DNA from 3 places in the Exiguobacterium sp. UBA5002 genome. Region 2 is predicted to be linked to each of the others. Evidence: a T-box and tRNA genes for the amino acid it is inferred to sense, from the RefSeq annotation. Region 2 holds a T-box; the other regions hold tRNA genes.
What was found. The T-box of region 2 lies ahead of B4C70_RS08435 (valine--tRNA ligase). A T-box ahead of a tRNA ligase gene usually reads a tRNA of that ligase, here a tRNA-Val.

Region 1 (7,070 bases), on a different contig from region 2:
CACCATGGAAACCAGTAAAGGTTTCGACTCCTTAAAAACATGGTAAATAGAGGATGTTGGCTTAGTCGGTTATTCGTCTCAGGTGAAAGAGGTGGAACGAATAGCAAAAAAAGATGCGAAACATCACATTATGACGTTTACGTTCAAAGAAGAAGCGACATCCTATCAAGTGTTCAGTGAATTGAAGAAATATCATGCGCGAGGTCAAGTCGATTTCGAACAGATTGCCGTCATCAAGCGAAATGAGAATGGTGCTTTTTCGTTTGAAGATGCTGTAGACCTAAGTGGATCGAATCGCGCCGTCAAAGGGTCGTTAATTGGAATGGCGGTAGGTATTCTAGGAGGCTCATTCGGCATCTTACTTGGTTCGATGACGGGTATGCTGATTGGTGGATCGAAAGACATGAAGGAAAATCAAGAAATTCAAGAAACATTCAAACGAACACTCGGTGTCATTCCGCCTGGACAAACAGGAATCATTGCGATCGGTGAAGAGTTTGAACCATCCGTCCTCGACGGATTAGTGGCGCAACATGATGGTACGTTGGAACGAACGGATGAACAGTTAGAGTCGTAAGGTCTTATAGAATGAAAGGAGCCTATCACTTGGATCGCGATAGGCTCCTTTTCATGTGCATTTACTTAGTCGTACGTTCTTTTTTTGCTTTTTTGAAGAAGAACAATTCATAGACGACAGGAACGATGATAAGTGTTAACAACGTAGAGGTCGTTAATCCACCGATGACCGTCAAGGCAAGACCTTTTGAGATCAATGTTCCTGAAGAAGTGGTTAATGCGAGTGGTACCAATGCCATGATTGTTGCAAATGCGGTCATCAGGATTGGGCGTAATCGCGTTTTACCAGCTTCAATCAATGATTCGCGAATCGGCATACCACGTCCGACGTTTTGACCGATGCGGTCTACGAGAACGATTGCGTTCGTGGTGACGATTCCGATCAACATCAAGAAGCCGATCATGACACTGACAGACAATGGTTCATTCGCAAGGAAGAGCGTGACGAGTGAACCGATCGGAACAAAGATCAGAGAGGACAAGATGATGAATGGAATCCGAGCTTTTCCGAACGTAATCAACATTGTCAGGTAAACAAGTCCGATTGCAACGACGATCGCAATTCCGAGTGATTGGAAGATTTCAACCGTATCGTCATTTCCGCCACCACTTGTCAGTGAGACACCGTCTGGTAAATCGATTTTTTCGACGTCAGCTTTTACGGCATTTGATACGTTTTGAACGTCGTCTCCTTTGACTTGTCCAGATACGCGAGCATATACTTTTCCGTCGAGTTTCTGAATCGATGTGAAGGTCTCGACTTCATTGACGTTCGCGACATCTTTCAAAGCGACAGGACCGTTTGCTGAGAAGAGTTGGACGTCTTCGAGATCTTCTTTCGAGACGAGTCCTTCTTCATAAGATAATTGTACGTCTTGATCCTTATTGTCGAGATTGAGCGTTCCGACCGTGACTGGCTTCGTTTGATCGTTAACGGTACCGAGAATCTGGAAACCAGATAGTCCGCGATCACTTGCTTTCTCAGGATCGATTTCTACGAGATACTGCTTTTGTTTTTCGCTGAAGTTGTTCGTGATATATTTCAAATCATTATTTTGCGACATGTTATCCTCGACGAGTTTTGCCGCTTCTTGAAGGGCTTCGAGGTCGTTCGAGAACAAGTCGACATCGACGTTGTTATTCGATGGAGGACCACCTGTCGATAGTTCAGCCACACTGATTTTGACATCGACGTTTTCGTCTTGAGCGATGTCTTCCATCTGTGTCTCAAGTGATTTGATCGTTTTCTCGACGTTTACGCCGTCTTTTAGATTCAAGAAGTAACTTGCTTTATTATCGAGACGTAAGCCTGTCGTAAAGTCACGCGCTCCGACAGAAGTCGTCACGTCAGCAATGGCTTGTTCTTTGTCGAACATTTTTTCCATCTCAAATGAGACGTCACTTGTTTTTTCAAGTGATGTAGCAGCAGGAAGTTCAAGCGATGCCGTCAAGGTCTTCGATGCTTCGTTCGGAATGAACGTAAAGCCGAGACGCGGTACGATCGCCAGGGAACCACCGAGAAGGACGAACGATACGACCAAGATGATCGCCTTGTGCGAGAGTGATTTTTCAATCAGCTTGCCGTACCACCGTTGAAGAACTCCTTCTTTTTCTTCCGCTGGTACCTTTTTGAATGCAAACTTCGCGAGAATCGGTACGATCGTGATTGCCACAAGTAGTGAAGCAAGTAATGAGAAAATAATCGTCAAAGCGAACGGTAAGAAGAACTTACCAGTAATACCACCGACAAATCCAATCGGCAGGAAGACGACCACGGTCGTCAGCGTCGATGACGTGATTGCTTTTAGAATCTCTTTTGTCGATTGTTCGATGATCTCATCCGTCATACCGGATTCGGATTTTCGGACGCGCCGGAAGATGTTTTCGATGACAACGATACTATCATCGACGACACGACCGACTGCAACAGCCATCCCACCAAGTGTCATGATGTTCAGGGAGATATCTTGCCAGTTCAAGAAGATAGCAGCGATGAGTAATGATAATGGAATCGAGACGATGGCGATGATCGTCGCGCGGAGGTTCCGTAAGAACAAGAGTACAGCGAGTGATGCGAAGAGTGCACCAAGTAATCCTTCTTTGACGAGTGTCGCAACGGACTCCTCGATATCCTTCGCTGAATCGATCCCAATCGTATAGTCGACTTGATCGTCATATTTATTGAGGATCTTTGTGACTTCATCTGCGATTTCGACTGTATTGGCATCTTGTTTTTTCGTGATTGCCATCGATAAGGAATCTTTTAAATCGTAACGCGTTTTTTCACTTTGTTGCGAGACTGCTTCGATTTTTGCGATATCCTCTAGGCGAATCGGTTCTGCAGGTTCAGGCGCCTGATCTGCAGCTGTTCCACCTGTTGTACTTGGTGGTCCTTGCGTTGCACCTTGTGGTGGACCGCCAGCAGATGAACCACCTGTTTGACCGTTATTTGATGAACTAGCCGCACCTGCAGCAGGTGTCAATTGTAGATTTTTTAGTTTATCTAGATTTTCTAGTTTTTCCTCAACGCGAATCGGAATTTTCGAATCGTTTTCTGATAGCTGACCAGATGGGAACGAGACATACTTTCCATTGATTTGTTCCTTGATGCTTGAGAGCGAGAGACCCGCTTCCGTCGCTTTCTCCTTATCGACAGTGATTTGAACGAGATCATCCTTATAGCCACCAACCGACACGCTGTTGATGCCTGGAATCTTATTAAGTTCAGGTTCGATATCTTCCTTTAGAATTTTTTCGATGTCTTTGCCATCTTTGCTAAAGAAGGAGATATTATAGATCGGGAACGATCCAAAGGACAGACGATTTAATTTCGTCGTTGCTTCCTCCGGTATATTCGCATCTTGGATGGCAGCATCGATTTGTTGTTCGACCTTATCCATATCGGTATCGAACGGGAATTCGATGTTTAAGATACCGATACTTTCATAAGAAGAACTTGTTAGCTTGGTAGCCCCTTCAATTCCTTTAAGGGAAGTTTCAAGCTTTGAGACGACTTGTTTATCGACATCGTCAGGTGATGCACCAGGGTAAACCGCTTCGATTGAAATCTGAGGAAACTCGATTTCCGGGAACTGATCAACTTTTAATTGTGAGAAGGAATACACGCCTCCTAAAATCAATAGGATTGCAATGATGAAGACAGCAACCGAGTTCTTCAAACTAAATCGGGTTAAAAAGTTCATATGAACGCTCCTTTCTTTTATATGTGCTTATTTACATAGTAGAAGACACTCATAGAACCCGCAACTTTAAAACTGTTTTTATTTGAAAAGATCTTTTTGAAAAAAGATAAATTTTTTTGTTAAAAAGGCTTTACACTTTTCGATATGCTGCTATAATAAAAACATACCCAGTAACAACACAGCATGATTCTGTAGCTCAGCTGGGAGAGCGCTACCTTGACAGGGTAGAGGTCGCTGGTTCGAGCCCAGTCAGAATCATACCGAAATCGTTCCTTTTCGAAGGAGCGATTTTTTTGCGTTAAAAAACTATTCCCGAAATCAATCAGGAATAGTTGGAAGGGAGGTAAATTGTTTTATTGAATTTCGAGGTGGAGATCGCCACGCTTCGTCCACCCTGCGACGGTCGTCAATCGATAGAAGACGAGCGTCAAGACGCCAGGTAGAACGACACCAGTCAAGAAGAAGACGAGGAACGCCTGAGGACCTTGGTTGACGAAAATATTGAGTGGGGCAATCATCGAATTTAATCCAAGTCCTGCGAGTTCGTACGGTACTTTCAAAGAGAGAAGAAGCGTCGCGACAGGAGCTGAAATCATCGCTGCGAGAAACGGTGCAACGACAAGACGTGGATTTTTAACGATATTCGGGAATTGTACTTTAGGTGTTACAAAGAATGAAGCAATCAAACCACCTGGATCCGTCTGACGGTATGCCATCAACGTGAAGCCGACGAATTGAGCGGAACAGCCAATCAGTGCAGCGGCACTTGCTACAGGATCAAGTTGCAAAGCGATAGCGAGTGCAGCGGACGAAGCAGGAGACATCAATAAGACACTAAAGATGAGTGCAATGACAAGAGAAGTTGCGATTGGAGATGATTCAACGGATGCTGTGATCATGGCACTGAATTTTGTAAGGAGTGGTGTCGTGACGGCAGCAGCACCGATTCCAGTCACGCCGCCAGCAAGGACAGCGCTCATCGGGATGACCATCATGTCAAATTTCGTTTTTCCAGTCATGCGTTTTCCGACGTATACAGCGACGGCAGCTGCGAGTAACGCACTGATCGGCTGACCGGGTACAAGAACGAGTCCAGAAGCAGTTGATTGAAGAGCGGCACCACCGATCGTTGCTGCGATCATCGCGCTGAACAGGACAAGTGTGTTTCCTCCGAGCTGAAAGGCAATACCGGCACCAAGTGCAGGGGCGAGTAGTACTTTTGCGACACCACCAATCGTCAGTAGCATTTGGATATGTAGAAGATTTCCGAGCGTCTCAATCAGGAGTCCGACACCAAGTGTTACAAGAACGGCATTTGCCATTCCAGCTGATACTTTTACCATTCGATCCATCGCATATTCTTTCAACGTTGTCATCCTCTCTATCTATCTCTATTTTTTGCCATGAAAAAAGCCTATCCGTTTTTGGGATAGGCGCCACTCATTCTGTGCGGGCGCCTCATTCGATGCATCGAAAGAAGGGCCCAAAAATCATTTCCGTTTCATCATCGGAAAAGTTTTCAGTCCCTCATGCATAGAATAATCAGTCGGCCGGCTTGGTTAAATGGCTGTTGCGTCGGAATCATTCGATCGTGCCCCTCTCTGTGAATTTTTCTAAGCCTAACACGCTCTTGATTTATAATCAATATTTTCTGACAATTTATTTTTCCTGAAATCTGACAGGAATTCACGGTATCACCGGGAAATCCTAATGTACCAACAATGGAGGCGTTTACATGAAAGTGATGCTTTTTACAGATATTCATGGCAATGCATCAGCATTACGTGCAGTATTGTCCTATCTTGATCAACAACCAGATATCGATGCCGTCTATTGTCTCGGTGATCTTGTCGGCATTGGACCAGAGCATAATGAAGTCATTGATCTATTGAAGCAACGTCCTGATATTCAAACGATTTCTGGGAATCATGATGAATGTGTCCTTGCTTTAATTCATGGGGAGACCTATCCCGATAGTTACCGCCATGCGAAAGAGCACCATCAATGGATTGCGGATACGTTGACGCAAGAAAATCAAAAGTATTTGGAACGTTTACCGCGTGTCTTAAATATCATGCATCAGGAACAAACGATGCACCTGACGCACTATGCTTATGCCGATAAGACGAAGAAGATTGGTGAAGAGCCGTTAAAGCAAGCGGTGGATGGAACGAAAGAAAACTTATCCGTCCTGTTTGCTGGAAGTGAGGCGCGGATCATTGGTTTCGGTCACCATCATCCAGCGCAACAAGTCGAGACAGGACAAACACTCTTTATTAATCCAGGTGCACTTGGATGTCAGGAGACAGCCATCGCCCCAGTAGCAATCATTGATTGGGAGAAGGATCAAGTCCGTTCAGAAATCCTGAAGCTTTCATATGATGATCGACCATTTTTAGACGTCCTCAATACGACGGAGATGCCGGAACGTGAGTTGATGCGCCGTCTCTTCTTCGGTAGTAGGACATGAAAAAACCTTCATGAGTAGTTCATGAAGGAAGTCGATTAAGCAGATAGCTTCGTCATAATTGAGATGAGGCACACGACAATCAGTAACACGATACCGATGTTTCGTTTCAATGGATGGCGTGACCAGTAAAAGAATAGCGCAAGGACAGGGGCCACAAAAAAGGCAACGATGAGACTGATCAATGTTGCAAGAAATAATACAAACATCCAAAGCTTGCTAGTTGTCCGATATACCTGCCACATGTCGTAGAGCGACATGAGTGTATAGGCGAGTAACACGAAGATGATTCCGGTCGATAAACTCAAAGCGATCATCACTCCATTCCCTATTTAGTATAAGGGAAAGAGTGAGAATGATTACACGACTTGAAGTAAAAAAACATGACGAATCAATGAACGTATGATTAGACGCTGTAACGAAAAAAGAAAGGAGAGGGCATCTATGTCAGACATCTATCGCCGTTTTTTTCTATTTCCGGATATTTTGATCATGCTCGTAATACTGATTGCGGTCAGTAGTTATGTCCTTGCTCAGCCGTTTCATTGGTCGATTTTACTGTTCTTTTGTCTTGGACTGATCGTCTTTAGTTTCAGTGAATACCTGACGCATCGTTTTTTGTTCCATTTACCACCACCTAAAAATGCGCTTGGACGAAAATTGTTGAAACGACTTCATTACGATCATCATGCGCATCCGAATGAACTGCATCTGTTGTTTTTACCTGTCTGGTATTCCTTGCCGAACCTTGGTTTCTTTGCGGCTCTGACCTATCTTCTGACACAATCTGTCGTCTCGACAGCTGCAGCCGCGAGTGGATTGAT
Region 2 (10,813 bases):
AATCACGATCAACAGGATGACAACGATGCGTTTTCGTTTCATATCCAACTTCCCCACTTTTTAATATACATCTCCATCCAAGTCGGTTGATCCTGAATCTGAACCAATCGTCACCTTGAATGTTGTACTCAAAGGTGTTTTCTGATCATTTTTCAAGACTTCCAACACATCTTTATTTTCTTTTAGCACAGTGACTTTAATGCGAGCCACACCAGGACGTAACGGTTGCAACGCTTGGCCCGTCGGATCGATTTTGACGTACTCTTTCCCTTGCGTCACTTCCATCCGGTAAAATCGTTCAGTCGTCGTTTCCGGGAACCATCCTAAGAGTGGTCGTTTGTTTTCATCCTTCATCGTCATGATTAAATCATCAGCTGTTACGCTGGTCGGGTTCTCACGGACTCGAACGAGTGTCTTTGCTACCGTATCTGGGAAATCCGTCAACGTGAGTAATGCTTCGACAACTCCATTTGGAGTACCGGTCTTACCTGTGATCGTATAACCGTTCGCTGTCGGTATCAGTTCAATCGCACTACTCAACGTAGACGTCGTAAATGGTAACGGGTAATTCGGTTTGAATGTTGCCGTCACATCCTGTTTTGATCCGACCCAGAGTTCAAGATTACTTGGGGCGACCGAAAGTTCCGGTAGCTTCACTTGAATTGTATAGGTCGTAGACTGGGCAAGATATGTTGAACTTCCTGCTTCTGCCGGAACGACAGCTTTAACTGTGATCGTTCCAGGTGTTTTCCCGGTCAAATCTAATGTGTTTTTCGTTAAACCATTCGTTTTGACATGCGAATCATTCGTGATGATCCATTGAATCGGTGTCTCGATTCCTGAAATCATCGAAGCGAGTCCCGTCATGGATTTCGTTTCACCAACGTACAGTGTATCCGGTACGTTTCTTACAATCAGTCCACCAAATACATCATTGATGACAAGATTAGATGTCGTCGTGAGTTCTTTTCCATTACCTACAGGAACGACTAATTTGATTTGTGTCGTACCGACTTTTTTCGGTTTAATGACTCCTGCTTCATCGATTGAGGCAATCGTCGGATCGACGATTGACCATTTCAACGTTCCGTATTGGCTACCTGTCGGATTAATTTCTGGCAAGACTTTATAAGATGGTGTCGTGATATCCATCTTGACGGATGGAATCTTCGCACTTGTCGCAAATGCCGGTGTCAATGCGTAGCCCAGTGTCGGAAATGCTTGTGGATCATTATTTACTGTCGTTAGTTTATCTGAACGATTTGTTTCATTTTTATAGACATTTTTAGTTGATGTTAGCACATTATCTTTTTTATCGAGCGTGTAAATGCCCGCAGATTCTTTAGCTTTTACTTTTACTTTAAATGTTATTTCTGATTGTTTAGCTACCCACTGCCCTTGGTAAATGCCGTCAAGTGCTTCATCGTATTCAATATTTGGTGCGTAGCCTTTTATAGACTGTCCAGAAATAATAGCATCCTTTAACCCACTAGTTGAAACTACTTCTAAATTACTCGGTAATTTTTCATTGAACAGTATATTTTCCATCGTCACAGAAAATTTCCCTTTGATATAGCCATTCTCCCCAATAGCTTCTTGTTGCTTCATCGGTGTTGTTTTAATGGTATATGAAATTTCAGCCGTCTCACCATTAGGAATAGTAGCCGGATCAATAGAACGAGATAATACGAAAGGAGCAGAAACAGCAGGTCGAACAACTTGAACGGTCCGTGTCTCGATTGCCTTAGCTCCCCGCTGATCCTCTGCTTCGATTCGAATCGTAACATTTGTTTTACCTTTTAATTTTGATTCGAAGGATTGACTGACGAACGAGTTATTCTTCAACTTATTGTTTTCAAAGACTTTCTCATTATCAAGATAGATCCGTGTCTTTAGCTCACGATCTTGCAGATCGTAATCATTGATTTGATACGAGATCGTCAACGGTTCATTCTCGAGGTAACTTGATTTATCCGTTGGTAAGATGTTCTTGATGAGCGGCTTATGGTTTGCACCGATGAATGCGCGATACATCGTGTTCGAGAACAATTCTTTTTCTTGTTGTTGATTAAAGCTCGAAGTATGTCCTGCTCCGGAATACGTAACATTTCCTTTGGTATACATATAATAGTGGTTGCGCGCATCACCAATTGTTCTTCCGGCAGCCTGATTCGAACTACTGAGGTTGTTTTCACGGATGTTATACCATGGAATCAAGTCCGGTTGTTCAAGATCTAGACCAAAGTATTGATTGTGTGTCGTTGCGATAGCAACCGTATCAGCTAAGGCAAATGGATAGGAAGTCATGACCCCGGCATTTTGTTTGACTGCTTGACCAGATTTGCGAGGTGCTGAATATCCCATATTCGTAAAGTTCTTTTGACCAGCGAGATCGGCAAATTTCGTTTCCCAGAACAGCTCTGGTTTACTAGATTGAGCTGGTCTGAAGATCGTGTCGTGCGTCAACATCAATCCTTGACCCGTATTCGTAAAGTCAAGGATGGCATTCGATGCAGGATCACTGAGTGCAGCAGCACCATAAGAATCTTGAAAACCAAAAATCAGCATGTCGTATGCTGTATTGAGATTTTTCGTCGTGTATGTTTTGTTAAACGTGTCCGCAGAAATGACTTCTACATTGAAATCATATAACCCATCTTGTTTTAGTAAAGTTCCTGAGTTCATAAAACCGTTGATTGAACCGTTCGTTCCGGAACGCGTGACTTGTAGAATCTTCGCTTCTGCCACTTGGTCTTTCATCAAGAAGCTTCCTGTCTTATAATCTGTGAGTCCGTCTTCACTTACGATTTTAATCATCCAGTTCCGTGGTCCTGTATAACTCGGTGCATCAAATTGATAGGACAAGGAGCCAGAAACCGTCGCTGGTTTTTCATCGACCTTTTCAGATTCCTCAAACTGGTCATTACTATTGAAATCAATATACAAATGGACACGTGTATTAGCCGTAGTTTGATCAAGCGTAAAATTAAAATCAATTGGTTTATCTGGTGAAGCCGGTGCTGCTTTATCCACCGATGTTAACGATTGACCAGCCTGCGAAACCGCTACTTTGCTTAAACGAGGTCGTTCAATTTTTTCGGATTGTAATCGGGAGACGACCTGTTTTGAATCCGTATAGGCAATCGCAGCACCAGACGTCATGCTTGGCTTAAAAATCGAAGTGAAATTACTCGTTGCATGTGTTAACACATCAGCGTGTAAAAAGACGGGTAATCCTTTTTGAATATAGTTCGTCAAAATCTCATTCGCTTTTAACTGCGTAATATCATTCTCAATTTTACTCGTATTATGTTTTTTGGATGTATCAGATACTGTAATCGAATAACGGTCTGTTCCAGTAAAAATAGATGGATCAAAAACGATTGCATCAAATGCGCCATCAAGTGGAAAACGAGACGCATTTAGTTCTTTGACCGTCATCATCTTGATTTCGTATTGACTGGTATTCAACTCTTTTAACAGTGACAACGAAGTGATTGTCGTTCCCGGATCAATCCGGTTCGTCGTCGACCAGTCATCACGAATCTCTAAAATCTTGAACTTTTCCCCTGTTGCCGCTTTTGAATGCGGTTCATGTATATACGTAAAGCTTGAAAAAATCAGTAAGCTTGCTACTAACAAACGGACCCACTGTCTCATCGCTCATCGTCTCCTCATCATTTCGTTGAAATCCGGGACTATACTTCCCCAATTTCATTATAACGAGCGAAATCGCATTTTCCCTATTTTGTAAAAGAGTTTGTGTACATTTGACGCACTTCACTGATGAAATAAAGTGATCCCGTCACGACATATGTTCGATCTGCGCTTAAGTGACCAAAGAATGCTTCGACCGTCGTTACGTTAGCGCCTTCCTTTTGCAACTCATCCATCGTCCGCGCTCGCGGGAAATCAAATGTCGTTTCGTAAATATCCGGTGTAATGCTACGTAACTGCGTTAGCATCGCTGTCCGGTCTTTGTCACGCAAAATCGAACAAAGTAACGTTACCGGTTTTGATTCCGCTTTTAACCGTTCCACAAGTGCCGTGATGCCTTCCGGGTTATGGGCACCATCGAGAATGATTCGTGGTTTGCGTGAGATAATCTCAAACCGTCCCGGATGTTTTGCTTCCCGTAGTCCTTTTCGGATTGCCGCTTTCGACCACCCGAGTCGCCGCGCACAGATGACAGCATTCGCCGCATTATGGACTTGATGGTGACCTTCTAGACCAAGACGTGTCTCCGGAATCCCATCATATGTCGCCCAGGTACCTGTCTCTTTCAGACGGTAACGGATGATCGCTTCCTGACTCCATTTCAACGTCGCATTTCGGTCCCCGCAATACGCCATTAACGGTACCGTCAGCTCTTCCTGCAGTTTTCCCGCGATGACCGGTGTCCCTTGTTTGATGATCCCGAACTTCTGTAAAGCAATCTCTTGGAGCGTATCTCCGAGAATCGCTTGATGATCGTGCCCGATCGACGTGATGATCGCCGCGACCGGCTTCTTGAAGACGTTCGTCGAATCATACAAACCACCGAGTCCAACTTCATAAATGACGAAATCGGGACGAATCTGATTAAAATAATAGAAAGCAAGTCCCGTTAATGCCTCGAACTCAGTGACCGTACCGAGTGCCGGATCGATATGCTGGATGGCAGCTTGAACGGCGATCGCAGCAGCGACGAGATCATCTTCTGCGATCGGTACCCCATTCAACATGATCCGTTCCTCGAACTGAATGATATACGGCGACGTGAACGTCCCGATGCGTAATCCTTCCGCAATTCCCATCTCACGTAAGAACGCAACCGTCGATCCTTTCCCGTTCGTGCCAGCGACATGAATCGTCGGAATCGCGTCCGGGTCAATCTGTAATTCCAGTAACATCGCCTGCATCCGTTCAAGACCTGGTTTGACGCCGAATGCTAGTAAGCTCGATAACCAATCCAATACATCTTCTCGCGTCCTCATGTTGTTCGCTCCTTTAAAAAAAGTGGCTCAAGGAAACTTGAGCCACTGCTGTAATTAGTGTGAGAGTTCGTTGATGCGTGCTTCGACAGCTTGACGTTTTTCCGTATAATCAAGTGCCTTCGCTTTTTCTTCATCAATGACATGTGCTGGTGCTTTGCCGACGAAGCCAGGGTTGTTGAGTTTTTTCTCGACCCGTTCAACTTCTTTCGTATACTTGACGAGTTCTTTATTCAAGCGCGCGATTTCTTCCTCGATGTTGATCAAGTCCGCGAGTGGGATGAACAATTCTGCTCCCGTTACGATCGCACTCATCGCTTTTTCTGGTGCTGGCATCTGTTCTTCGATTCGAAGTTCAGATGCGTTCGTGAACTTTTGCAAGTACGAGCTGTTTGACGACAAGTCGTCTTGAACGCGTGCGTCATTCGTCGAGATGAACAGTTGGATCTGTTTCGACATCGGTGCGTTCACTTCCGCACGGATGTTACGAACCGAACGGATAACGTTCTGAACCGCTTCGAATGCTGGAACAGCTTCCGGGAAGTCGAGTGACGCTTCGCGTGTTGGCCATGCAGCACGTGTGATCGTCTCGCCTTCATGCGGTAAGTGTTGCCAGATCTCTTCCGTGATGAACGGCATGAACGGGTGCATCAGACGCATGATTCGGTCGAGCGTGTACGCAAGAACTGAACGCGTCGTCTGTTTCGCTGCTTCATCTTCCCCGTTGAGCGGTAACTTCGCCATCTCGATGTACCAGTTACAGAAGTCTTCCCAAATGAAGTGATAAAGAATACGTCCCGCTTCACCAAACTCGTATTTGTCAGATAAACGCGTTACGTCGTCAATCGTCGTCTGTAGGCGTGTCAGAATCCATTTATCTGCGAGTGACTTCTCGCCTGTCAAATCGATCTGATCAAACGTTAGACCATCCATGTTCATCAAGGCAAAGCGGCTTGCGTTCCACAGTTTGTTCGAGAAGTTCCATGTTGCTTCGATCTTTTCCCAGTAGAAGCGGAGGTCGTTGCCTGGTGTTGATCCTGTCGTTAAGAACCAACGAAGAGAATCGGCACCATACTTCTCGATGACATCCATCGGGTCGATTCCGTTCCCAAGTGATTTTGACATCTTGCGTCCTTCCGAATCACGGATCAATCCGTGGATCAAGACGTCTTGGAATGGACGTTGTCCTGTAAATTCGTACGATTGGAAGATCATCCGTGAGACCCAGAAAGCGATGATGTCATAACCCGTAACGAGTGTCGATGTCGGGAAGTATTTTTGATAATCAGCAGCGTCCGTGTTCGGCCACCCCATCGTTGAGAACGGCCAGAGCGCTGAAGAGAACCATGTATCGAGGACATCGTTATCTTGCTCCCAGTTCTCAATGTCAGCTGGTGCTTCCTTGCCAACGTAGACTTCACCTGTTTCTTTATGGTACCAAGCCGGTATCCGGTGTCCCCACCAGAGTTGACGGCTGACACACCAGTCACGGATATTTTCCATCCAGCGTACGTACGTGTTTTCAAAGCGTTGTGGAACGAAGTTGACCTTGTCTGGTCCTTGTTGCTCCTCGAGTGCTTTTTGCGCGAGTGGCTCCATTTTAACGAACCATTGGAGTGAGAGATACGGCTCAACGATCGCGTCTGAACGCTCCGAGTGACCGACAGAGTGCAAGTGTGGTTCGATTTTGATCAAAACACCTTCTGCTTTTAAATCTTCAATGATTTGTTTCCGGCATTCGAAACGATCCATGCCTTCGTATTTCCCTGCGTTCTCGTTCATCGTTCCGTCTTCGTTCATAACGAGGACACGTGGTAATTCGTGACGGTTACCGACTTCAAAGTCGTTCGGGTCATGTGCTGGTGTAATCTTAACGACACCTGTACCAAACTCCATATCGACATAGTCATCGGCAACAATCGGAATCTCGCGACCAACGATTGGTAACGTGATCGTTTTTCCGACGAGGTGAGCGTAGCGCTCATCCTTTGGGTTCACGGCAATCGCTGTATCGCCGAGCATCGTCTCAGGACGTGTCGTCGCGAGTTCAACGTGACCTGAACCGTCTGTCAGTGGATAGCTGAAGTGATAGAAGGCACCTTCGATATCCTTGTAGATGACTTCGATATCCGAGATCGCTGTTTTCGTCGCCGGGTCCCAGTTAACGATGTATTCGCCACGATAGATCAAGCCTTTTTCGTAAAGTTTCACGAAGACTTCTTGAACTGCTTCCGACAACCCTTCGTCGAGCGTGAAGCGTTCACGCGAGTAATCGAGTCCAAGACCGAGTTTTGCCCATTGTGCACGGATCGTTGACGCATACTCTTCTTTCCATGCCCAAGATTGCTCGAGGAATTTCTCACGACCCATTTCAAGACGTGATTGCCCTTCTGCCCGCAGTTTTTGTTCGACTTTTGCTTGCGTCGCGATACCGGCATGGTCCATTCCTGGTAGATAAAGGACGTCGAATCCTTGCATCCGCTTCATCCGTGTCAGCATGTCTTGTAACGTCGTGTCCCACGCGTGACCAAGGTGCAATTTACCTGTGACGTTCGGTGGTGGAATGACGATCGTGTACGGCTCTTTTTCTGGATCCTGATCGGCTTTGAAATAGTCACCTTTCACCCAAAAGTCGTACCATTTTTCTTCCGTTGCCTGCGGATCATACTTCGTTGGCATTGATAATTCCTGCATCCTGATCGCTCCCTTTTTGTCCATAATAAAAACGGCTTCTCTCGTCCTATGCTAAGGACGAAAGAAAGCCGTTGCTTTTTTCCGCGGTACCACCTTAGTTCATCCAAAATCGGATGCCCTCGAGCCACGTAACGTGTGGAGGACGGATATCGCTCGTAAGACTCACGATACCAGCTCGTGGGGTGACCTTCCTCCTGTTCGCCCGTCACATCTTTCAGCCAAGGATGTGTTCTCTACACCGGTACGAATACAAGACTACTCTTCCCGTCATCGCTGTTGCCATTTTCTTCTTTACTCATTTTAGCCGAGAGTTCAAGCAATCGTCAAGAACTGCTTAACGACCAAATTCAACTTGGAGTTCCTTGAACGTCAATTCGACGGCTTCGATCGTCCGCTCGATGTCTTCATCCGTATGAGCGATCGACAGGAAGAGACCTTCGAATTGTGATGGTGGTAAGAAGACACCTCGCGCCGCCATCTTTTGATAATACGAACGGAACATCTCAAGGTTCGATGTTTTCGCTTTTTCGAAGTTCGTGACGCGTTCATTCGTGAAGAAGACACCGAACATCGCGCCTGCACGGTTCGTCGTCAGCGGAATGTTGTATTTCGCCGCAGCGTTCAGGTAACCTTCCGACAAACGGCTCGCTTTCCGGTCGAACTCTTCATAGTGCTCTGGTTTCAATTGTGTCAATGTCGCTAGACCCGCTGCCATCGCGAGTGGGTTCCCGGATAATGTACCCGCTTGATAGATTGGACCTTGTGGTGCGATCTGTTCCATGATGTCACGACGTCCGCCGTAAGCCCCGACTGGCATGCCGCCGCCGATGACTTTACCGAGACATGTGATGTCCGGTGTGACACCGAAGTGTCCTTGCGCACAGTGGAATCCGACACGGAAACCGGTCATGACTTCGTCAAAGATCAATAAAGCGCCGTTTTCCGACGTGATTTCCCGTAAGCCTTCGAGGAAGCCTGGTTCTGGTGGCACGAAGCCCATGTTCCCAGCAGCCGGTTCGACGATGACACCGGCGATATCGTCGCCGTGTTTTTCAAACGCGATCCGGACAGCATCCAAATCGTTGTACGGAACTGTCAGCGTCATGCTCGCGATTTGCGCCGGAACGCCTGGTGAATCTGGTAATCCGAGTGTCGCGACACCTGAACCTGCTTTGATCAAGAGCGAGTCACCGTGACCATGGTAACAGCCTTCGAACTTGAGGATTTTCGTCCGACCTGTGTAGCCACGTGCGAGACGAAGCGCTGCCATCGTTGCTTCAGTCCCTGAGTTGACCATCCGGACGACTTCGACCGACGGCACCCGACTGATGACGACTTCCGCCATCGCTGATTCGATTTCCGTTGGTGTCCCGTAGCTCCAGCCACGTGTCGCTTGTTCTTGGATCGCTGAAGTGACGATTGGATCGGCATGACCGAGAATCATTGGTCCCCATGACAGGACATAATCGATATACTCTTTTCCGTCGATATCATAGAGCTTTGATCCTTTCGCATGATCTGCGAAAATCGGTGTCATCCCGACCGATTTATAAGCACGGACCGGACTGTTGACACCACCTGGCATGAGCGGGAGTGCCCGCTCGAATGCTTCTTTTGATTTTGAGTTCTGGTTAATTAAGCTCATTTCGACCCCTCCAGGTAACGACAAATGTCTTTTGCGAAATAGGTGATAATTAAATCAGCGCCTGCTCGTTTAAAGCCAAGCATCGTCTCAAGGACGATTCGTTCTTCGTCGATCCAGCCGTTCAAGGCAGCGGCTTTGACCATCGCATACTCACCCGATACGTTATACGCAACGATTGGTAGATCGATTCGCTCGCGCACATCACGAATGATATCCATGAACGCAAGTGCAGGTTTGACGATCATGAAGTCAGCTCCTTGATCGACGTCCGCTGTTGCTTCGCGGAACGCTTCGCGACGGTTTGCTGGATCCATTTGATAACCTTTCCGGTCGCCTTCTCCCGGTGCCGAGTTTGCCGCGTCACGGAATGGGCCGTAATAAGCAGACGCGTATTTAACACCATAGCTCATGACCGGAATATGGCTGAAGCCGTTCTCGTCTAATCCTTGACGAATCGCTGCGACGAATCCGTCCATCATCGATGATGGAGCGATGACGTCGGCACCTGCTCGAGCTTGTGAGATGGCTGTTTTGACGTGAAGCGGTAATGACGCATCATTATCGACCGTACCGTCGGCGACGATTCCACAGTGACCTGTCGACGTATATTCACATAAGCATGTGTCGGCGATGACCGTTAGCTGCGGGGCAACCTTCTTGACGAGACGTGTCGCTTCTTGAACGATCCCGTGATCGTGAAACGCACCTGATCCTTGCTCGTCTTTTAAGTGGTCGTGCGGGACACCGAATAAGATGACAGATTCGATTCCAAGTGCGACGACTTCTTCAATCTCAGCCGTCAGATGGTCGAGTGATAAGTTGAAGACGCCTGGCATCGAACTGACTTCGCGTTTAATGTCTTCGCCTTCTGCAACGAAGATCGGATAAATCAAATCTGATTTATGCAACTGGTTCTCGCGGACGAGTGACCGGAGTGATGCGGTATGACGTAAACGACGGTGACGTGCGTATTCTAATGTGTTCATGCTGATTCCTCCTCAATGATACGATCAATCATGCCGTCCACCGTGAATTCACGGGCGACATGGATCGGTTGAAGTCCGGCTGCTTTTGCTGCTTGCTCCGTGATCGTCCCGATGACGATGAAGGTCGTCTTCGGGTCTAGCGGAGCAATCGCTTCGACAGCGGAAGGACTCTGCAGTCCAATATAGGTGGCATTTCTGATAAGAGCTTCAGGTAGTCGACGGGTGACGGTTTCATAGGTGATGATATCCTCGATCGTATATCGATTCAGTTTTCGTAACTGATCGACCGGTGCTTGCCGCGAGCGGTTCCCTCGCGCAAAAACGATATGATCGCCGTCAGATAAGTGTGGTACGAGTTCTGCGACGAGTGCATCTCCTGTAAAGGTCGACGGACAGAAGTCGGCTGTTCGACCGTACTTCGCAAGTGCGTCTGCCGTCTTTCGTCCGACGACCGCGATACGCGTTGCTGCTAATTCAGGCAATGCATCAGCAATCCGGTGGACACCATTCGGACT
Region 3 (7,070 bases), on a different contig from region 2:
GAAAACAGTCGGTAACGTCCAACAAAATTTCGAAGATACAAATCGCCGCTAAGACCGTTGAAATTAAATAGAAAAACCGGACTGAGTAATCGCTCTAGTCCGGTTTTTAGTGTCTGCTATAATGAAATTTTATATCAACTAAAAAGATGAGAAATAATTTGTATAAAGGTCTAGTCATTTAGTTGTTTATGTGGAATAATAAACAACGTAAAAGCGTTTACATTGTTCTGTCATTATCGTTTTATTCAGGAAAGGGTGAAAGGTATGTTGCAGTTTCTACAACGAATTGGTAAAGCCTTGATGTTACCAATCGCAGTACTACCGGCTGCGGGAATCGTGCTCCGGTTAGGTTCGGCGGATATGCTTGATATTCCGTTGATGGTAGCAGCAGGAGGGGCTATTTTTGATAACCTGCCATTGATTTTTGCCATTGGTGTCGCGATTGGTCTATCGATCGATGCGAGTGGAGCAGCGGGTCTTGCTGGGGCCATCGGGTATCTTGTCTTAAAAAATGGCGTCGACTCGATGAACAAGGATTATTCCAGCGCACAGATTCAGGCGAAGTATGATGCGATCGCGGCGATCGTCAATGATTCCTCGACTAAGGTCGACGGAGCGACACTTGGTTCGATCGCGAATCAGGCGACACTCGGTTCGACCGTTAATATGGCGGTATTCGGTGGAATCATCGCGGGTATCGTCGCAGGACTTCTATACAATCGGTTCTATAACATTAAGTTACCGGATTGGTTGGCATTCTTCGGTGGCCGTCGTTTCGTTCCAATCATTACATCAGCGGTCATGCTCGTACTTGCTTTCGTCTTTGGTTATGTCTGGCCGTTCATCGAGCAAGGCATCAATGGTGCTGGTGAATGGATGGTTGGTCTCGGTGCAGGAGGCGCTGCTCTGTTTGGATTCTTTAACCGCCTCTTGATTCCTGTCGGCTTACACCACGTCTTAAATAATATTTTCTGGTTCGTCTTCGGTTCATATGAAAAAGCAGATGGTACGGTCGCGAACGGTGACATCGCGCGCTTCTTCGCTGGAGATCCGACAGCTGGGATTTATCAAGCAGGCTTCTTCCCAATCATGATGTTCGCCTTACCGGCTGCAGCTTTTGCGATCGTCATGGCTGCGCGTAAGGAAAATCGAAAAGCAGTTGCTGGAGCGATGATTGGTCTTGGATTGACGTCCTTCTTGACAGGTATCACGGAACCAATCGAGTTCTCGTTTATGTTCTTATCACCTGTTTTATATGTCATTCATGCGGTTTTAACAGGTCTATCGATGGCCATCGTTAACTTACTCGGTATTTTACATGGCTTCTCCTTCTCGGCTGGTTTTATTGATTATGCCTTGAACTTCGGGATTGCCACAAAACCATTACTTCTCATCCCGGTTGGTCTCGCGTTCGCGGTCGTCTACTACTTCCTGTTCTACTTCATGATCACAAAATTTGATCTGAAGACACCAGGTCGCGAAGATGAATCGCTCGTCACAGACACGGGAGTCGTTTTGACAGATTCAGACGATAAATATGAGCAACAAGCAGCTCAAATTTTTGCTGGATTGAAAGGAACAGAAAATGTCACGTCGATTGACAATTGTGCGACACGTTTACGTCTTCAAGTCAAAGATCCAAACATCATTGACGAAGCAGCGATTAAAGCGGCTGGAGCAAAAGGTGTCATGAAGATGGGGGCGACTAGCGTGCAAATCATCATCGGCACGGACGTCGAGTTCGTTGCGGATGCGATGAAACGACAGAAGTACAGCAAAACGACCTTTCCTGAGCTCAGGAAAGGTCGTTTTGCTGTACGTTCGCAACAGGCGCTGTTTTGCTTGAGCGATAGATTGGATAAAAGATTCCGATCAAGATAATGACGATCCCAATCCATTGAGAACTCACCAGATGTTCATCCAAAATTAAAACGGAACAGATGACAGCTGTCGGTAGTTCAGCCGCTCCAAGCAGAGAGACACTTGCTGGAGAAAGATGAGGCGCACCCGCAGCAAATAAGAGTGGTGGCAAAATCAACGCGAATAGACCGAGCGGAATCGCGTATAACAGAAGTCCATTTTCGAAGTTCGCAGACGACAAGAACGTTGTCGGTGGATACATGATCATGACAAAAGCAAGACCACCTGTCATCATATAGAAGCTTTTCTTGATGACAGGTAGATGATTGGCAACGCGTCCACTAGCGAGTAGGAAAATCGAGAAACTAACAGCAGCTCCAAGACCGAATAATGTTCCACGCAGGTCGAGTGGGCTCGAGTAAGCCGCACTCGCAAGAATGGCTCCGCCAATCAGTAGAATCGCGGACAGGAAATGCGCGCGAGTAGGTAAGCGTCTGAATGCGAGAGCATCAATGATGACACCAATCCAAGTGAATTGGAATAAGAGAATGATCGCAACGGATGCCGATACGGTCTGAAGACTTTGGTAATAGAGGTAACCGGTTGTACCGCTTGAAATACCAATCAGCATGAGAAGACCAGCTGTTTTGAGATCGAGACGAAGGTTTTTCGTAAATAAGGCAAGTCCGAAAATCATGAGCCAGCCGAAGAAAAATTGACTACCTGAAACGGCTGCTGAGTTGAATCCAGCGGCATAAGCGAGTTTGACGATCGTTGAGAGGACACCATAACTGATAGCGCCGATGAGAACGAATAAAGTGGCTTTTGAGCGATGCATGAATAATTTCCCTCCATTTTTAGTAAAAACCACACAAAAAAGGTTGCAACGGGGCCTTGTCCAGGTTTTTTGGACAGGGTTTGGTTGCAACCTGTGTGATTTATTGAGTTGATGTGTCGAGCAAACGATACAGCCGGGTTTTCGTTTGATTATACTGAACGGTCAGTGCATTCCACTTCTTTAATGACGCGGTAGCTTTCCGTGTTAAACGATTTAAATCCGCTGTTGACTCATCAATCTTAACGAAATCCGGTTTTTTCGTCAAGCGTGAAAGCACTTTCTTTTCGGCGTCCATCGCTTGTCGATACGTTTTCGAGAACGTTTGAAACGTCTGCTGGCGTTCCTTGATGATTGCTACTAAGGCAGTTCCTTCTGTTTTTGCTTTACCATCAAGTTGGTTGACAGCATCCTGCAATTCTTCAAGATCAAGTGCAGCGTATGTTTCTTTACGTAACGTTTCTTCTTGTTTCAATAAAGCAAGCCGTTCGTCATTTAAGGCTTCTAATTCCTCTCGTTCATTTTGAGAGCGTTTGATTTCTTCAGCACCTGCATCAAGAACGGCTTGGTACGTATTAACTGAAATTTCGTCCTTACGAGCACGTTGATCAGCTAGCGTGAATGCTTTCTCTTCATCTTTGACTTGTTGCTCTAGCTGTTCATGAAGAGAGGCTGGTGAATCGTTGGAACAGGCAGCGAGTCCGAAGCTCGACAGGAACAGTATTGCTACGAATGTTTTTTCCATCTGGATAGTAACTCCTTATAAATTCGAGTGTTGCGCGAAGTTGTACGGAATATGGAAATCTTCATCATAAATCGCGAATTGATAGCCTTTTTTCTGAAGTCCGGCAACAATGGCTGGAAGTGCCTTGATGGCTTGTGGTTGTTCATGTAAGAGTATGATTTCAAACGGACGCTCTGCTCGCCGAATAACCGTATTCGCTACTTCTTTTGCACTATCTTTGTAATACCAGTCCATTGAATCGATTGACCAGTCCCACACACGGAAGTCTGCTGAATGAATGGCAGATGCCATTTTTTTCGTGATGCCGGGATCAGAGCCATAAGGTGGTCGTGTCAAATGTGGTGTTAGCTTCGTCAACTCATGGATTTTCTTCTGAACACTTTGCATCTCTGAGACATACTTTCCTTTTTCGTATAATGTATCGTAATCGTGTGTTTCCCCGTGTAATCCGATATAGTGTCCAGCTTTAGCAGTAGCTTTGACTTCTTGCGGAAAAGCATCTACTTGTGATCCGAGATAAAAGAAAGTGGCACGAGTCTGAAGTTGATCCAATGTTCGAAGTAAGTCCGGTGTTAATACGGATGGACCATCCTCGAATGTTAAATAAGCGACTTTTTTCGTCACACCATTCCATTTTTCCACGCGTGCTTTTTCCATATTGACGACAGGTACTTCAGTAATGGATTTACCTGTCGTAATGGATTGCTGTTCAGGAGTAAATACGTATCGATAAGCGACATATCCCCCAACTCCGAGAAAAACAAGTGTGAGAAGTAAGAAAAATCGAGGGAAAAACTTTCTTTTTTTTGTACGCGGTCGTGGACCGAGTTCACTAGCGTGGCTTGAGGTAAATGGATCCATCGTTGTCTGTCGCTCCTTTTGTCAAAAAATATCATATACAGATAATGTAACATTCTGACTGTTTCTTTTGTAACAAACAGATGACAAAAAGATGACGGAAAATCGATTTTTCTAAAAAATATCGATTTATTTAGAAAGAGTTTAAAAGAAATAAAAAAACAACCACTAAGTAAGTGATTGTTTCATGTGTTATTAGTGTTCTGTTACAGCACACTCATCGCATTCCGTTTGATAGGATTCACATTGTTCATCCATCTCTTTTCCGCAATGGGCACACGTCTTGACGGGAAGCTCACGATAGAATGCAGCAGATGCTTCTTGATAAAGGGGTTGTTCCATGTGTTTTTCCTCCTTCAAAGTAAACGCAATGATTTTTTTTCTTGATTTTATTGTATTAGTACAGAAGTTTAATGTCAACTATTGTTTTATAACAGTTAATTCATTTGAAGTACTGATAGAGGACAATGAAAAAGAGACATGCTACGATATCTAAATAATCTGATAATGATAAGGGGGATTTACACATGACACAGGCAACACTTGATACAATCCGTGTCTTAACAGAAAGACGTTCCGTTCGTCATTACGACGAAACGTTCAAGCTTTCAAAACAGGAAGTAGAAGAACTATTAGAATGGACGACAGCCGCGCCGAGTGCTTGGAATTTGCAACACTGGCATTTCACGGTCTTTCATTCGGAAGAAGCGAAGCAGCAGCTTGCACCGATCGCATACAATCAGCCGGCTATCACTTCGGCTTCAGCAGTCATTGCGATCTTAGGTGATGTTCAAGCTAATCGAAACTACAATTCGGTGTACGGTCCAGCAGTAGAAGCAGGTGGCATGACAGAGGATCTGTTTGATTCGATCAAGGCACAGGTAGAAGGCGCTTATCAAAGTGAGGCGTATGGTCGCGACGCGGCTATGTCGAATGCGAGCCTTGCTGCGATGCAATTGATGCTTGCGGCAGAAGCGCGTGGATTATCAACACTCGCAATGGGGGGATTTGATCATCAACGTTTTGCAGAAACGTTCATCACCGAGTCACGGTATGTACCGGTCATGTTAATTGCTGTCGGAAAAGCGGTTGAAGATGCGAAAAAACGTCCGGCACTACGTTTACCGATTGATCGAGTATCAACCTTCCTGTAAGTCATTCAAAATGGGGGAAGCGGGGTTGATTCCCCCATTTAAATTTTTTTATTTTTTTCGGAAAAAGACTTGTCAACCTTTTAGTTTCTTGATATATTAATACATGTCCTAGCAAGTACATAACGTACTGCAAACATGATTCTGTAGCTCAGCTGGGAGAGCGCTACCTTGACAGGGTAGAGGTCGCTGGTTCGAGCCCAGTCAGAATCATACCGAAAGCCCGCTTCTCCTTTAAAGGAAAAGCGGGCTTTTTTTTATTATTTCTTTATCTCATCCTCTGTGACCCATTTATGATTTTTCACCATCTCTCCACTGTCCGTTGGTTCATAGTTCACCATATAAACAGTCGTTTCTTTTACTTCGTCAATCGTCGCTTTAGCTCCATCCATACCCTTCATATGATCCGCTTTGACAGTCGTTTCATCACCAACTTGTAGTGGCTTAGTTGGAACGGGATCGAGTTCTTCCTGAATGACCCATTTATGATTTTTCACCATTTTTCCACCATTGGTCGGTTTGTAACTAATCGCATAGACGACGGTATCATAAGCTCCCGCAATCGTTGCTTTAGCTCCGTTCATTCCATCCATATGATTCGTCGTCAACGTGACGTTGCTTCCTTTCGGATAAGTCGGATCACTGGCTTCCTTTAGACCAGACGGTATCTTTCCATCACTCGAATGCATCATATCTCCATGAGACATGTCGTGTGAGTCGCTATTGCTTCCTTCGTCATTTGAAGCGGATCCGCATGCACCGAGCCAAAGCGTAGAACTAAGAGCCAGTGCGGTTAACGTCAATGATTTTTTCATAATAAAACCCTCCTGAATTCACTAGTCTTTTTTATTATACCCAGCGTATGTGCAAATCGTGTGCAGATGAGGTGACAGTTTCGTTTGTCAGCGTCGATCGTGTTTTTTTCGCTATACTAATAGTGAAGAGAAAGGGAGGAAATGTCATGCGTCGTATTTCATACTCGGTCGGAGGAATCGTGCTTGCGGCATTTTTAATTTGTGGCAGTGTGTTGTTTGGGACGTTGTATTATCAGTTGTCTCAAACACGAACGCAGGAAGTAGTGGACGGTTTACTGAACCGAGGAAATACCCATCGTGATGTCCTTGTCGATTCCTATGACCAAACGACGATGCGCCATGTCAGCATGATGGAAGCAGATTCATCGTTTACTGTGGTGATCACTGATGCAGATGGAAAACGACTCGAAGCGTCACGACCTTTGTCGAATGAGATGAAAAGTGTGCTAGAGCATACGGATTTCGATTACCGTCAACAAGGAAAAATCGTGACGATGCGTGACTTTTTAATGACGGACAGTCCCATTACCATCGACGGGAAACATCGGGGTCATGTCTTCATGTTCGCTTCTAAAGCAATCGTGGATCACGTACTTGATCCGTTGAAACAGCAGTTTTTCCAAGTGGGTCTGCTCGCACTTTTATTAGCAGGTGCGGCAAGCATTTGGACGACCCGGCTCATCTCTCGTCCGCTGGTTCAAATGGAAAAAGCGACGGCACGTCTATTAGATGGGGAAGATGGAGCGTTGCCGATTGATCGACAAGACGAACTGGGACAATTGGCGCGTTCGATTCAGCAATTAAAA

Region 1: it encodes a tRNA-Val, which carries the amino acid that the T-box ahead of B4C70_RS08435 (valine--tRNA ligase) is inferred to sense. The anticodon was not compared.
Region 3: it encodes a tRNA-Val, which carries the amino acid that the T-box ahead of B4C70_RS08435 (valine--tRNA ligase) is inferred to sense. The anticodon was not compared.

Annotation. Positions count from the first base shown of each region.
Region 1 covers NZ_DGYQ01000045.1:80,730-87,799, forward strand. Annotated here, with positions in the region: gene B4C70_RS13575 (M15 family metallopeptidase) at 1-35, shown strand, start outside; gene B4C70_RS13580 (hypothetical protein) at 92-577, shown strand; gene B4C70_RS13585 (efflux RND transporter permease subunit) at 639-3,779, opposite strand; tRNA gene B4C70_RS13590 (tRNA-Val) at 3,965-4,037, shown strand; gene B4C70_RS13595 (PTS transporter subunit IIC) at 4,133-5,155, opposite strand; gene B4C70_RS13600 (metallophosphoesterase family protein) at 5,515-6,249, shown strand; gene B4C70_RS13605 (hypothetical protein) at 6,285-6,563, opposite strand; partial or broken gene B4C70_RS13610 (sterol desaturase family protein) at 6,691-7,070, shown strand, end outside.
Region 2 covers NZ_DGYQ01000026.1:241,126-251,938, forward strand. Annotated here, with positions in the region: gene B4C70_RS08420 (ankyrin repeat domain-containing protein) at 1-42, opposite strand, end outside; gene B4C70_RS08425 (DUF5057 domain-containing protein) at 61-3,660, opposite strand; gene B4C70_RS08430 (bifunctional folylpolyglutamate synthase/dihydrofolate synthase) at 3,744-4,976, opposite strand; gene B4C70_RS08435 (valine--tRNA ligase) at 5,031-7,667, opposite strand; T-box leader at 7,718-7,947, opposite strand; gene hemL (glutamate-1-semialdehyde 2,1-aminomutase) at 8,002-9,312, opposite strand; gene hemB (porphobilinogen synthase) at 9,309-10,298, opposite strand; gene B4C70_RS08450 (uroporphyrinogen-III synthase) at 10,295-10,813, opposite strand, start outside.
Region 3 covers NZ_DGYQ01000045.1:68,617-75,686, forward strand. Annotated here, with positions in the region: gene B4C70_RS13505 (CsbD family protein) at 1-52, shown strand, start outside; partial or broken gene nagE (N-acetylglucosamine-specific PTS transporter subunit IIBC) at 265-1,764, shown strand; gene B4C70_RS13515 (EamA family transporter) at 1,796-2,698, opposite strand; gene B4C70_RS13520 (YkyA family protein) at 2,799-3,440, opposite strand; gene B4C70_RS13525 (polysaccharide deacetylase family protein) at 3,456-4,301, opposite strand; gene yhfH (protein YhfH) at 4,494-4,640, opposite strand; gene B4C70_RS13535 (nitroreductase family protein) at 4,826-5,452, shown strand; tRNA gene B4C70_RS13540 (tRNA-Val) at 5,590-5,662, shown strand; gene B4C70_RS13545 (YdhK family protein) at 5,710-6,264, opposite strand; gene B4C70_RS13550 (HAMP domain-containing sensor histidine kinase) at 6,411-7,070, shown strand, end outside.